2 linked regions of the Variovorax sp. PBL-E5 genome follow. The main gene of each other region encodes a partner of the protein of the gene in region 2 in a complex. Links are inferred from orthologs where the notes say so. Each region holds a gene or a part of one and is shown on either strand. Other genes may lie near its edges. The genes, in order: rodA and mrdA.

Region 1 (3,291 bases), 610 kb from region 2 along the record:
GCCGGCACCCGGTCGCCGCCCAGCATGTAGGTGTTGGTCATGCGCGGCATTGGCACGTGCGCATAGCTCTCGCGCCGGCCGTTGCCGGTCGGCTTGGACTTCATCAGCCGTGCATTGAGCGAGTCCTGGATGTAGCCCTTCAGGATGCCGTCCTCGATCAGCACGTTGCGTTGCGTCGCGTTGCCTTCGTCGTCGACGTTGAGTGAACCGCGGCGATCGGCGATCGTGCCGTCGTCCAATACCGTCACGCCCTTGGCCGCGACGCGTTGCCCGATGCGGCCCGAGAACGCACTCGAACCCTTGCGGTTGAAGTCGCCTTCCAGGCCATGGCCGATGGCCTCGTGCAGCAGGATGCCGGGCCAGCCCGGGCCGAGCACCACCGTCATCTCGCCGGCCGGCGCGGGCCGCGAATCGAGGTTGGTCAATGCCGACTTGACCGCCTGATCCACATACTCCGCGATGTGCGCGTCGTCGAAATAGGCCAGGCCGAAGCGGCCGCCGCCGCCGCCCGAACCCATTTCGCGGCGGCCGTTCTGCTCGGCGATCACCGTGACCGAGAGCCGCACAAGGGGCCGCACGTCGGCGGCCAGCGTGCCGTCGGCGCGCGCGACCAGCACCACGTCGTATTCGCTCGCGAGGCCGGCCATCACCTGCGCCACGCGCGGATCGCGCGAGCGGGCCAGCTTTTCGACCTTTCCGAGCAGCTCGACCTTGGCCGTGCTGTCGAGCGTGGAGATCGGATCGATGCCGTCGTAGAGCGAACGGCTGCTCGCTATCCTGCGCGCCGGCGTCTTCACGCGGGCCGTACGGCCCGCGGACGAAATGGCACGGACCGTGCGCGCCGCATCGAGCAGCGAGGCTTCGGAGATGTCGTCCGAATAGGCGAACGCCGTCTTCTCGCCGCTCACTGCGCGCACGCCCACGCCCTGGTCGATGCTGAAGCTGCCGGTCTTGACGATGCCCTCCTCCAGGCTCCAGCCCTCGCTGCGGGTGTACTGGAAGTAGAGGTCGGCATCGTCGACCTTGTGCGCCGTGATTTCGGCGAGTGCGCGCGACAGATGCGACTCGTCGAGACCGAAGGGCGTGAGCAGGAGTTGTTGCGCCGTGGCGAGGCGCTCGATGGTGGGTTCGCGACTGATCATGAAACCATTCTAGGGCGGCACCCCTGGCTGCGCCGGCCGCAGGGTCAGGTCTGAATGAGGCGCTTGGCGCGAGAGATGGACATGAGGATGCCCAGCCCCAGGCCCAGGGTCACCATCGCCGTACCGCCATAACTGATGAAAGGCAACGGCACACCCACCACCGGCAGGATGCCGCTCACCATCCCCATGTTCACGAAGGCATAGGTGAAGAAGATCATCGTCACCGCGCCGGCCAGCAGACGAGAGAACAGGGTCGGCGCATCCGATGCGATCGCCAGTCCGCGCAGGATCAGCAGGATAAAGGCGGCGATCAGCGCCAGGTTGCCCACCAGGCCGAACTCCTCTGCATAGGCCGCGAAGATGAAATCGGTGGTGCGTTCGGGGATGAATTCGAGGTGCGTCTGCGTGCCCTGCATGAAGCCCTTGCCGCCGACGCCGCCGGAGCCGATCGCGATCATCCCCTGGATGATGTGGAAGCCCTTGCCCAGCGGATCCTTGCTCGGGTCGAGCAGCGTGCAGACGCGCTGCTTCTGGTAGTCGTGCAGCACCTTCCAGTCGACGCCGTCGGCGCACAGCTGCGACTCGAAACCCACGATCAGCGAGATCGCGACCAGGCCGATCACCACCGGCGGCACGATCAGCTTCCACGACAGGCCGGCAAAGAAGATCACCGACATGCCGGCTGCGAGCACCAGCAGCGCCGTGCCGAGGTCGGGCTGCTTCATGATCAGGCCGATCGGCACCGCCAGCAGCACCGTGGCCACAACGAAGTCGAGCGGCCGCAATTGCCCCTCGCGGCGCTGGAACCACCAGGCCAGCATCAGCGGCATCGCGATCTTCAGGATCTCGCTCGGCTGGATCACGACACCGACGTTGATCCAGCGCCTGGCCCCCTTCTTGGTCAGGCCGAAGAGCGCCACCGCGATCAGCAGCGCCACGCCCAGCGTATAGAGCGGCACGGCGAACACCATGAGCCGCTGCGGCGGGATCTGCGCCACCACGAACATGATGAAGCCTGCGATCAGCATGTTGCGCCCATGGTCCACGAAGCGGCTGCCATGGTCGTAGCCCGACGAGTACATCGTCAGCATGCCGGCGCAGGCGAGCAGGAAGACTGCGAACGCGATGAAGCCGTCGAAACCCTGGAAGATGGGCAGCACGCGCCGCACGAGCGAGGGTTGATGGAGGACGGCCGACATGGACGCGAATTATCCGCGCCGGCGCGGCCCGTTCAATCGATATCGAGCCGAACGACCGTGCGGCCGGGTCGGCTTTCGACCGCCAGCCACGCCCCGATCGCGGCGGCGCGCTCGCAGATCGCGCGCGGCATGCTCGAGGCGTCGTAGCCGCGGCCGTTGTCGATCACGCACAGGCGCAGCGCCGGCCCTGCCATCGCCGCCTCGATGCGCAGCACCGTGGCCTGCGCGTGCTGCAGCACGTTGGAAATCGCCTCGAACAGCAGGAACTGCAGCTGCCGCATCGCCTGCGCGTCGAGGCGCTCGACCGGCGACAGCTCGTCCACGGCCCATTGCAGCTCGATGTTCGAGGCCGCAAAGCGCGACCCGAGCCGATAGCGCAGCGCGGCCAGCAGCGCACCGACGTCGCCGGGCGGCAGCTGGATCGAATCGATCGAGAGCTTCAGCTGGTCGAGCGAATCGCGCAGGGTGCGCAGCAATTCCTCGGGCTTCGCGTCGCCCGATTGCAGTTGGCGAATGGCCGCGCTGATGTGCGAGCCCACGCCGTCGTGCATGTCGCGCAGAATCCGCTGCCGCTCCAGCGCCGTGGCCTGTTCGCGCGCGGCCCGTTCGAGCCGCCCGTAGGTCGCGGCCAGTTCGCGCTCGCGATCCGCCACCTTGGCGGTGAGCGTGGCGAGCAGTTCGCGCGCCTGCTGGCTGGCGGTGCGAAAGCGCGTCACCACGATCGTGAGCAGCGCGATGCCGAAGAAGACCGAGGTGTAGCGCACCCAGGTGGTATCGCCGTAGGAATCGCTGACCCGGATCACCACCCAGTCGCGCAGCCCGATCAGCACGGTGAGCACGGCCACGCTGGACAGCAGCACCCGCGCGATGTTCGGCCGCAGCACCGTCGCCAGCACGAAACCGCCGATATAGACGGCGATGCCGGCGATCTCGAACCCGAGCCAGCCGGT
Region 2 (3,281 bases):
CCAACTACCTCAGCACCGACGAGGACCGCCGGGTGGCCGCCGATTCGCTGCGCGTGACGCGCCGCATCGCGGCGCAGCCGGCGCTCGCGAAGTACCGGCCCGAGGAGTGGAAGCCGGGCGTGCAGTACCAGAGCGACGACGAACTGGCGCGGCTGGCCGGCGACATCGCGACCACCATCTTTCATCCGGTCGGCACCACGAAGATGGGCGCCGACGACGATCCGATGGCCGTGCTCGACGCCCGGCTGCGCGTGCGCGGCATCGCGCGGTTGCGCGTGGTCGATGCCGGCGCCATGCCCACCATCACCAGCGGCAACACCAACAGCCCGACGCTGATGATGGCGGAGAAGGTCGCGGGCTGGATCCGCGAAGCCCCGCGTTAACCCTGGGTTCGTTGCCAGCCGTGGCCGAGTGACGGGTAATCCCCGATGCACTGCCGCGGTGCACCGCCTAAAGTCGCGCCACTCGCAAACGGGCCAGCCCGCTGCGCGGGGGACCGAGGAGACATCTTTCGGAGAATCAGAACAATATCCAGACAAGGCATCCGCACGAGATGCCGTTTTTTTGAACAAGGCGCCGCCGGTCGGCGCCTTTTCTTTTTTGCGCCGCCCGCTTTCAGGGGGACGGCGGCGCGGGCGGCGCAGGCCATGCGACCTCGCTCGCCACCAGCGGCTTGCCGATCGGCGCGGTCGCCTTGCCGGCCCGGACGGCCGCCATGTCGGCATCGTTCGGATACTGGTTCATCAGCCAGTAGTCGAACACGCGGCGCGCGATCGGGGCGGCGGCACCCGCGCCCCAGCCGGCGTTCTCGACGATCAGCGCCACCGCGATCTTCGGATCGCTGGCCGGCGCGAAGGCCATGAAGAGCGCGTGGTCGCGCTGGTGCTCCTCGAGGGCGTGCGCGTTGTACTTGGTATTGGCCGCCTGTGTCACGGCCTGCGCCGTTCCGGTCTTGCCCGCCGCCTGGTAGCCGGCACCGGCGAACACGGCGCGTGCGGTGCCGCCGGTGACCACGGCTACCAGCCCATCGCGCACCACGCCGACGTTGGCCGGCGTGAAGCCCAGGTTCTCTGCAGGGGGCTGCGCGACCGGCTTCACCTCGCCGCTGACCGTGTCGCGCGTGGCGAGCACGAGGTGCGGACGGTGCTTGATGCCACCCTCGGCCAGGATCGAGGTGGCCTGCGCGAGCTGCAGCATCGTGAAGGCGTTGTAGCCCTGACCGATGCCCAGCGAGATGGTCTCGCCCGCATACCACTTCTGCTGCTCGGGCCGCTTGTAGGCATTGCGCTTCCACTCGGTGCTCGGCAGCACGCCGCGCAGCTCGCCGCCGAGGTCGATGCCGGTGATCTGGCCGAAGCCCAGCGGCTTCATGAAGTCGTGGATCATGTCCACGCCCATCTCGTTGGCCAGCGAGTAGAAGTAGATGTTGCTCGACAGCTGGATCGCGCGCCGCATGTCGACACCGCCCAGGTTGCCCTCGGGGCTGCCGAAGCGATGGCCACCGAAGTTGAAGTAGCCGGGATCGTTGACGACCACGCTCGGCCCGCGCTTGCCGGTCTGCAGCGCGGCCATCGCCATGAAGGGCTTGTAGGTGGAACCCGGCGGATAGGTGCCGCGCAGCGCGCGGTTGAGCAGCGGCTTGTCGATCGATTCGCTGAGCTCCTTCCAGCTCTCGGAATCGATGCCTTCGACGAACAGGTTGGGGTCGAAGTTCGGCTTGCTCACGAAAGCCAGCACCTCGCCGGTCTTCGGATCGATCGCGACCAGCGCGCCGCGGCGGTCGCCGTACATGTCCTCCACCAGCTTCTGCAGCTTGATGTCGAGCGAGAGCATGACCGTGTTGCCAGGCGTCGCCGGATGGCTCGCGAGCCGGCGCACCGCGCGCCCGCCGGCCGAGGTTTCCATCTGCTCGACGCCGGTCTGGCCGTGCAGGGTCTTCTCGTAGCTCTGCTCGACGCCGAGCTTGCCGATGTACTCGGTGCCCTTGTAGTTGGCCAGGTCCTCGTCATCCCAATCTTCCATGGCGGCTTTTTCCGCCTGGTTGATGCGGCCGATGTAGCCCAGCACGTGGCTGGCGGTCTCGCCGTTGGGATAGTTGCGGAACAGCCGGGCCTTGATCTCGACGCCCGGGAAGCGATAGCGCTGCGCCGCGAAGCGCGCGACCTCTTCGTCGCTCAGGCGGGTGCGGATCGGCACCGAGTCGAAGCTGCGCGAATCCTCGCGCAGCCGCTTGAAGCGGCGCCGGTCGCGCGGTGAAACTTCGATCACCTGTGCGAGGCCGTCGATGGTCGCCTCCAGGTCGTCGACCTTGGAAGGCGTGATCTCGAGCGTGTAGGCCGAATAGTTGGACGCCAGCACGATGCCGTTGCGATCGAGGATCAGGCCGCGGTTCGGCACGATCGGCACGATCGCCGTGCGGTTGCTCTCGGCCTGCTCGGCAAGATCCTCGTGGCGCGTCACCTGCAGGTAGACCAGCCGCGCGCACAGCAGACCGAAGGCCGTCAGCACCACGACACCGATCACGATCACGCGACGCTTGAAGCGCAGAAGGTCGGCAGCGACATTGCGAATCTCTGTCATGGGGGAAGAAGCTTAGGCCGCTTGAACACTCGACGCAAATCGCGCCGTCAGCACTCAGAGTGGTCGATTGGCATCCGGTTCCGGCGTGCGGCGCTGCGGCGCCAGCAGCAGCGCGCTCACCACCGGCCACAGTGCCGCCTCGATGGCGGGCGAGATCAGGATCGTCCAACCCGGAAAGATCCCGCCGCCGATCATCCGGATCGCGAGTTCGATCAGGTGCGACAGGGCGAACAGCGGCAGCACCTGGAGCGCCTGCGAGAGCACCGGAAACCACAGCAGGCGCCGATGGATCATGATCGCGAAGAAGCCGAGGGTCGTATAGGACAGCGCATGCTGGCCGAGCATGGCGGCCTGATGCACGTCCATCAGCAGGCCGAACACGAAGGCCGCGCCGATGCCGATGCGCGTCGGCTGGTGCACGCTCCAGAACACGATCACCAGCGCCAGCAGATCGGGCGTCCAGGCGGCGCGGCCGACCGGCACCATGTCGAGCAGCAGCGCGACGACGAGGCTGCCCCACATGAACACGGGGCTCAAGGGCAGCAGGAGCTGCTGCTGGCCGGGACGCATGATCATCGCGTGCGCCTTTCCTTCTTGTCGGCCCTGGCGGCCGGTTTGTCGGCCTTGGCATCCGCGCGCTCGGCCCGCTCGGCCTTCTTCCTGGCGGCCGGGGTCAGGTCGGCTGCGGCCGCCGGAGGGCG

What was found.
Region 1: the proteins of mrdA (region 2) and rodA are in contact, whole or in part, in a crystal structure (PDB 6PL5), measured with the Thermus thermophilus proteins. The link is inferred for Variovorax sp. PBL-E5 from one-to-one orthologs. Residues at the interface, in WP_223903432.1 of Thermus thermophilus: Arg4, Ile5, His6, Leu8, Ala9, Phe12, Ala15, Leu16, Leu19, Gly20, Arg22, Ala23, Trp24, Leu26, Gln27, Val28, Tyr31, Tyr34, Leu36, Leu43, Thr45, Asp47, Lys156, Gln157, Gly158, Ser160, Val184, Leu201, Glu202; in WP_223903423.1 of Thermus thermophilus: Phe161, Val165, Phe168, Val169, Leu172, Pro198, Tyr199, Glu202, Tyr211, Arg212, Asp213, Gln220, Val221, Gln223, Ser224, Ile226, Ala227, Ile228, Gly229, Ser230, Gly266, Phe267, Val270, Leu274, Tyr277, Gly278, Leu281, Phe285, Leu289, Arg297.

Annotation. Positions count from the first base shown.
Region 1 is NZ_LR594671.1:922,647-925,937, reverse strand. What follows is about bases 265-3,243. They hold rodA (rod shape-determining protein RodA), read right to left. Parts: upstream 2,342-3,243; coding sequence 1,187-2,341; downstream 265-1,186. Other genes in these bases: WDLP6_RS04525 (sensor histidine kinase), read right to left, coding at 2,374-3,243; tldD (metalloprotease TldD), read right to left, coding at 265-1,142. In the rest of the region: more of tldD, read right to left, coding at 1-264; more of WDLP6_RS04525, read right to left, coding at 3,244-3,291. UniProt on the Escherichia coli protein: Peptidoglycan polymerase that is essential for cell wall elongation. Also required for the maintenance of the rod cell shape. Functions probably in conjunction with the penicillin-binding protein 2 (mrdA).
Region 2 is NZ_LR594671.1:308,143-311,423, reverse strand. What follows is about bases 99-3,067. They hold mrdA (penicillin-binding protein 2), read right to left. Parts: upstream 2,581-3,067; coding sequence 616-2,580; downstream 99-615. Other genes in these bases: mreD (rod shape-determining protein MreD), read right to left, coding at 2,635-3,067; WDLP6_RS01505 (GMC family oxidoreductase), read left to right, coding at 99-383. Outside these bases: more of WDLP6_RS01505, read left to right, coding at 1-98; more of mreD, read right to left, coding at 3,068-3,156; rod shape-determining protein MreC, read right to left, coding at 3,153-3,281. UniProt on the Escherichia coli protein: Catalyzes cross-linking of the peptidoglycan cell wall. Responsible for the determination of the rod shape of the cell. Is probably required for lateral peptidoglycan synthesis and maintenance of the correct diameter during lateral and centripetal growth.